DNA from 2 places in the Rhizobium sp. CB2179 genome. Region 2 is predicted to be linked to the other one. Evidence: predicted binding sites of a transcription regulator. Region 2 holds the regulator's gene; the other holds the start of a gene.
The links. The regulator PhoB, encoded in region 2, activates phosphate uptake and scavenging genes when phosphate is short. The targets are predictions, from matches to a motif close to TGTCATNNANCTGTCAT.
Positions count from the first base shown of each region.

Region 1: AC244Q_RS10800 (UDP-2,3-diacylglucosamine diphosphatase) is a predicted target of PhoB. The motif match lies at 2,194-2,210, and genes of this name have one in related genera.

Region 1 is NZ_CM172781.1:2,157,588-2,161,196, forward strand. It holds gene AC244Q_RS10795 (MFS transporter) at 1-1,154, opposite strand, end outside; gene AC244Q_RS10800 (UDP-2,3-diacylglucosamine diphosphatase) at 1,320-2,132, opposite strand; gene AC244Q_RS10805 (histidine phosphatase family protein) at 2,375-3,124, shown strand; gene AC244Q_RS10810 (efflux RND transporter permease subunit) at 3,190-3,609, opposite strand, start outside.
Region 2 is NZ_CM172781.1:184,096-187,704, forward strand. It holds gene pstB (phosphate ABC transporter ATP-binding protein PstB) at 1-359, shown strand, start outside; gene phoU (phosphate signaling complex protein PhoU) at 404-1,117, shown strand; gene phoB (phosphate regulon transcriptional regulator PhoB) at 1,251-1,934, shown strand; gene AC244Q_RS00945 (GcrA family cell cycle regulator) at 2,181-2,714, opposite strand; gene AC244Q_RS00950 (aspartate aminotransferase family protein) at 3,135-3,609, shown strand, end outside.

The DNA of each region.
Region 1 (3,609 bases), 2.0 Mb from region 2:
ACGAGGCCGAGGCCGGAAAACGCGACCAGCGCCATGACGTAATAGCTGACGACGCCGAGCCAGGCATAAAGATAACCCGACGCCAGGGTCATCAGCGCCATCGCCATGCCGACATAGAAGAAATAGGCGCCCTGTGCCGAAGATTCCTGCGTCTCCTGCACCGTCGCCATGATCCGTCGCTGCACGCCGGTATGCACGAAGGCATAGGTGAAGCCGTGGAAACATTGCAGCAGGAAGAAACCGGCAAAACCGGTATTCATCGGAAACAGGATCCAGCGGCAGACGCTGATGGCGCAGCCGAAGCGGATCAGCGTCCAGGCATCGAAGCGACGGTTGAGACGCTTCGACAGGAAGAACACCGTCACTTCCGAGGCGACGCCGGCGCTCCAGAGCAGCCCGACCTCAGTCCCGGAGAAGCCGAGCTGATGCCAGTAGATCGAGGAAAAAGCGTTCAGCACCGCATGGCTCGACTGCTGGATGGCAACGCCGATCAAAAGCAGCAGCAGGTGCGGCTCGCGCAGGCCACTGCCGGTAGCGGCTGGGATGTTGATCGGCTGGCCCCGCCGTCGCGTTGGCCCGATGCGCGGACAGAAGATCGCCATGACAACGGTCATGACAAAGCCGAACACCATGACATCGAGCACCATTCCGCCGCCCCACCGGCTGATCATCTGGCCACCGACCAGCGTCGAGACGATAAAGGCGATGGAGCCCCACACGCGCATCGACCCGTAATCGAGCCCCCAGCGGCGCACGCCCGAGATGACGATGGATTCGACGACGGGCACATAGGGTGCGAAGGTGGCGCCCTGCAGCGCATAGACGATCGTCACCGGCCAGAAAGTCGTCGTCCAGAACAGCGCGACCGCCGTCAGCAGCGAAAGGCCGCCCGACCAGAGCAGCACGTCGGCGCGCTCCTTCAATCGATCGGCGATCATGGCGACGACAGGCGCCACCAGCACGCGAACCACCATGGGTATGGCAAGGATGATGCCGATCTCATGATCGCTAAAGCTATGGGTTGCGAGCCAGACGGGAAAGAACGGCAGGACGATGCCGTTGACGAGCAGCGGCGCACAATAGGAAAGCGCACTGAGAAGCCGGAAGCGCGGCGGCGCTCCCTCACCCGTCGGGGAATTTTGAGCGGGAATCATGGGTGGACCTGAAGGAAACTGGACGTTGTCCTAACACACCACCCTGGAGGCGACTATTGCGAGAAATAGCCGTTCTGAAACGTTTTAGAAAATAAATAGGGCCTGTCGCCTGACGGTAACGGCTAAATTCGTGGGAGCGCAGGCGCGGATGCGCCGGCGCCAAAATCAGGCGGCTTGCGGGGCCAGTTCGCCCTCGTCATGCATTTCGATAGCGGCAAGCGCCGGCACGCTGCTGGCGAGCGCCCGCCAGGTGATCAGTTCGAACGTGCCATCCTCGTGCTCGGCGACAGCCGTGCAGCTTTCCACCCAATCGCCGGTGTTGATGTAGCGGATACCGTCCATGTCCTGGATGATGGCATGATGGATATGTCCGCAGATCACCCCATCGGCGCCGTTTTTGCGGGCTTCCTCGGCCACGACGCGCTCAAATTCGCCGATAAAGTTGACAGCATGCTTGACCTGCAGCTTCGCCCAGGCCGAGAACGACCAGTAGGGCATGCCGAGTCGGCGGCGCACCGCCGCCAGGATGATGTTGATGCGGATTGCCGTGTCATAGGCCCAGTCGCCGAGATAGGCGAGCAGTCGGGCGTTGCGGACGACGACGTCGAACTCGTCGCCATGCAGGATCAGATATTTTCTGCCGTCGGCGCCGTCATGCATCATACGCTCGACGACCTCGATGCCGCCGAAATGCATGCCCGGGAAGGCGCGCAGGAATTCGTCGTGATTGCCGGGAATATAAACGACGCGCGTACCCTTGCGCGCCTTGCGCAACAGTTTCTGGACGACGTCGTTGCAGACCTGCGGCCAGTACCAGCTGCGCTTCAGGCGCCAGCCGTCGACGATGTCGCCGACGAGCACGATCGTATCGGCTTCGTGGTGGCGCAGGAAATCCAAGAGGAAGTCGGCCTTCGCGGCCTTCGAGCCGAGATGGACATCGGAAATGAAGAGCGTGCGGAAATGTCTGGGTTCCATCATGTCTTTCACGAGCTACCGCTCATGTCCCATCTTTCATCTAGCCTTCCAAAACCAGACTCGTGTTTCAGGAAGATGACAAGCTGGGGAAAAGCCCTGCAAACCTGTTCATTCCGCGCGGGTAGTAGTCCCGTCGCCACGCGGGCAGTATGCCCGTCGCCGCCAGGTCCCGCGACAAGGTTGCCCTGTTCATTCAGGGCGTTCATGATGGCGCCGATTCCATATCCGACAATGCGGGATGGCTGATGCGTCTCTTTCTCGTTCGCCACGGCGAATCCCTCGGCAACATCAACGAACAGGCCTACCGCCAATTCGGCGATCACAACGTGCCGCTGACGCAGTGGGGCCATCGGCAGGCTCTCGAAGCAGGCGGCGTGATCGCGTCCTATCTCAGGTCATTGCCGAGCGCGGGTTTCGGCAAGCTGCATATCTGGTATTCGCCCTTTCTGAGGACCCGGCAGAGCAAAGATGCGCTGCTCGAAGCACTGCCGGAAAGTTTTGTCGGCGGCATCAGGGAGGACTATCTGTTGCGCGAGCAGGATTTCGGTCTCTTCACCGAAATCTACGACCACGCCGAACAGAAGCAGAAGTTTCCCGACGAGTTCGAAAAATGGGCGAGGCTGCGCAGTAACAGCGGCAAGTTCTACGCACGGCCGCCGGATGGCGAAAGCCGGGCGGATGTGGCCCAGCGGGTGCGCCTGTTCCTGCAGACCGTCATGCACGGTGCCGAAAATGGCGACCACAACGTGGTGATCGTCGGTCATGGCGTCACCAACCGGGCGGTCGAAATGAATTTTCTGCACCGCCCCGTCGAGTGGTTCGAGCGCTCCGACAATCCCGGAAACGCCGATATCACGCTGATCGAGGGGACGCGCTCGCAAGGATACGAGTCGATCCTGCTGCATCAGGCGGCCGATCGGCAGCCGGGACAGGAAGGCGAACTGCGCGATGCCTATGGCGCCGACGTGACGATCACGCCGAAGCCGACTGCATAATTCCTTAAATCGGAACGGCGCAAAGCTGTGGTGGGTTGCGCAAGGCAAACCGCCAACTCTTCACCTCAGCTCGGCGACGTTACCGGCGCGGGCTCCTGCCCGGCCGGCGTCTCCTCATTCACAGTCTCCGGCCGCTTCGTCCTCAAGAGACGCAGCACGAAGACGAAGAAGACGGGAACGAAGAAGATCGCCAGCACCGTCGCCGAGATCATGCCGCCAAGCACGCCCGTGCCGATGGCATTCTGGCTGGCCGCACTTGGCCCGGTGGCGATCGCCAGCGGCATCACGCCCAAAGTGAAGGCTAGCGAGGTCATGATGATCGGTCGGAAGCGCAGACGGGCGCCTTCGATCGCGGCATCCATCAGCGATTTGCCCTCGGCAAACCCGTCCTTGGCGAATTCGACGATCAGGATGGCGTTCTTCGCCGACAGCCCAATGATCGCGATCAGGCCGACCTTGAAGTAGATGTCGTTGGACATGTCGCG
Region 2 (3,609 bases):
TCTGGAACGAGGTCAAGGACCGCGTGCACGAATCCGGCACCGGCCTGTCGGGCGGTCAGCAGCAGCGCCTCTGCATTGCCCGTGCCGTCGCCGTCAGCCCGGAAGTCATCCTGATGGACGAGCCCTGCTCGGCGCTCGACCCGATCGCCACCGCCAAGGTCGAGGAGCTGATCCACGAGCTGCGCGAGAACTACACGATCGTCATCGTCACCCATTCCATGCAGCAGGCCGCGCGTGTTTCGCAGCGCACCGCCATGTTCCACCTCGGCAATCTCGTCGAGGAGAACGACACCGACAAGATGTTCACCAATCCCGACGATCCGCGCACCCAGGACTATATCATGGGTCGCTTCGGCTGATTTTGGCGTCACCAAGCCTTTCCGTTATTCGAGGATAAAGCCCCATGGCATCGACACATATTTATTCTGCCTATGATGATGATCTGAAGTTCCTGTCCAGGCGGATTTCCGAAATGGGCGGCCTGGCCGAGCAGATGGTCGCCGAAGCCGTGCGGGCGCTCGTCAACGGCGATACCGCGCTGGCGCAGAAGGTCATCTCCGACGATGTGATCCTCGATCACGCCGAACGCGAAATCGGCGACAAGGCGATCGTCACCATCGCCCGCCGCCAGCCGATGGCCGCGGACCTTCGCGAAATCATGGGTTCGATCCGCATCGCCGCCGATCTCGAACGGGTCGGCGACCTCGGCAAGAACACCGCCAAGCGCGTCATCGCCGTCCAAAGCACCGGCGTTCCCCGCAAGCTCGCCCGCGGCCTCGAGCATCTGTCCGAGCTGGCGCTCGTCCAGCTCAAGGAAGTGCTCGACGTCTACACCAATCGTTCCGCCGACAAGGCGAATGCGATCCGCGAACGCGACAACGAGATCGACGCGATGTACACCTCGCTGTTCCGCGAACTCCTGACCTACATGATGGAAGATCCGCGCAACATCACCAGCTGCACGCATCTTCTCTTCTGCGCCAAGAACATCGAGCGCATTGGCGACCACGCCACCAACATCGCCGAGACGATCTTTTACATGACGACAGGCGCGCAGCCGGAAGGCGACCGTCCAAAGGATGACAGCGCCAACACCGTCGGCGCGGTCACCGAATAACCGCCTACACCCCGCCGCTTGCGTGCGCGCCCATCCGGGCGCGCAAGAGGTCGCAGCCAATTCTGATTTTGCGCAGGATGCATTGCTTAAATCACCCCCGGTTTAAGGATCATGCGCGAGGAGACCCACACGCATGATCCCGAGAGTTGCAGTTGTTGAAGACGAGGAAGCCCTCAGCGTGCTTCTTCGCTACAATCTCGAAGCGGAAGGCTTCGAGGTCGATACCATCCTTCGTGGCGACGAAGCCGAAATGCGGCTTCAGGAGCGCACGCCCGATCTTCTCATCCTCGATTGGATGCTGCCCGGCGTCTCCGGCATCGAGCTCTGCCGGCGCCTGCGCATGCGGCCGGAGACCGAGCGCCTGCCGATCATCATGCTGACGGCGCGCGGCGAAGAGAGCGAGCGTGTCCGCGGATTGTCGACGGGCGCCGACGACTATGTCGTCAAGCCCTTTTCGACCCCCGAGCTCGTTGCCCGCGTCAAGGCGATGCTGCGTCGCGCCCGTCCCGAGGTGCTGTCGACGGTGCTGAAATGCGGTGACATCGAGCTCGACCGTGAGACCCATCGCGTCCATCGCAAGACCCGCGAAGTCCGCCTCGGCCCCACCGAATTCCGCCTGCTGGAATTCCTGATGTCGTCGCCGGGCCGGGTCTTCTCCCGCTCGCAGCTTCTGGACGGCGTCTGGGGCCACGATATCTATGTCGACGAGCGCACCGTCGACGTCCATGTCGGCCGCCTGCGCAAGGCGCTGAATTTCTCCAACATGCAGGACGTCATCCGCACCGTCCGCGGCGCCGGTTATTCGATGGAAGCCTGAGGGCTTTCATCTGAGCCTGCTGGCAAAGCCCTGGCAAAACCCGCGACGTCATCCTCGGCCTTGTGCCGAGGATCTGCGCACGCCAAATTAAGCATTTGAAAATAAAGGTTTTTCTCTCAAGTAGTTGAGGTGATCAGATGCTCGGCACAAGGCCGAGCATGACGGAGGGAAACCTGAGCTTCCATCCGCGCATAAAAAAACGGGCCGCTCGGCCCGTTTTCTGCATTCTAACGATGGTCAGCCCCCTCAGCTGGCGCGCGCCGCTGCCCGGCGGCGTTCGTTGACCGGCTGGTAGGCAAGCTTCTGGTGATAGCTGCAATAGGGCGAATTGTCGGGGGACTCGCAGCCGCAGAAATGGAAGTCGTCCTTCAGCGGATCGCCGACCGGCCATTTGCAGGTGCGCTCGGTCAGTTCCGTCAGGCCGAGGCGGCGCGAAATCGGCACCACCACATTGCCTCTCGGCACGTATTCCATTTCCTCGATCGTTTCGATCTCGATCTCTTCCTTCAGCATCGTCGCGCCCTGCTGGCGGGTAACGGTGCGGGTGGTGATGCGAGAGGCGAAGTTCGGCGCGCGCGGCGCCGATGTGTTGCGCTTCGGCGTTCGCGCCGCGGTGTTGGTGCCGCCGGCCTTGGCACGGCCGGGAAGGCACAGCCGGTGCACTTTGCCGATGACCGCGTTTCGGCTGACACCGCCAAGTTGTGCCGCGATCTGGCTGGCGCTCAGTCCTTCGGCCCAAAGCTTCTTGAGTTTCTCGACCCGCTCGTCTGTCCAGTTCATGCCCTGTCTCCACCTTTTGCGTTGGTGATGGCAGAATCCCTCACCGTTGTCCCGGGAGCTCCGAAACAAGAAACGCTTGATCAATTTTGGTGACTAGTTCCGCCGCATGCAGTCTAGTAATTGATCTTTAACCTAGTGTGAGCCTGACTCCGTGACAAGAGTCGCATGAATCCGGATGAATCGAATTCGTAGTTTTCCCCAACTTGCTGTCCCTGCGTGGCATTTCTGCAATAATGCCTGTTGAAGACTGAAAATGCCGCTGTACACCTGTGCTGCATACGCTAAGGGCGCCGTTTTGTTGACATTGCAGCGCGAAAAGGAAATAGTGCCACTCGCCGCCGCAAGGCGGCATTTTTGATTTTTCGGGCCTGGTTTCCTTAGCCGGAGTCATTGCCCGGCAACTTTGATGGAGATCGCGCCATGGCTGAAGCCGCGCCGCTTTATGACACCTATTCTCGTGCCCCGCTGCGGTTCGAGCGAGGCGAGGGCGTATGGCTGATCACCGAAACTGGCGAGCGATATCTCGATTTCGGCGCCGGCGTTGCCGTCACCTCAGTCGGCCACAGCAATCCGCATGTGGTCGGCGCACTGAAGGAGCAGGCCGACAAGGTCTGGCACCTGTCGAACATCTATGAGATCCCCGGCCAGGAGCGTCTGGCAAAACGCCTGACGGACGCCACCTTCGCCGACAAGGTGTTCTTCACCAATTCGGGTGCCGAGGCGCTCGAATGCGCGATCAAGACGGCGCGCCGCTATCAGTTTTCCAAGGGCCATCCCGAGCGCTTCCATATCATCACCTTCGAAGGCGCCTTCCACGGACGGACGCTGGCGACCATCGCCGCCGGCGGCCAGGAGAAATATCTCGAAGGCTTCGGCCCCAAGGCGCCGGGTTTCG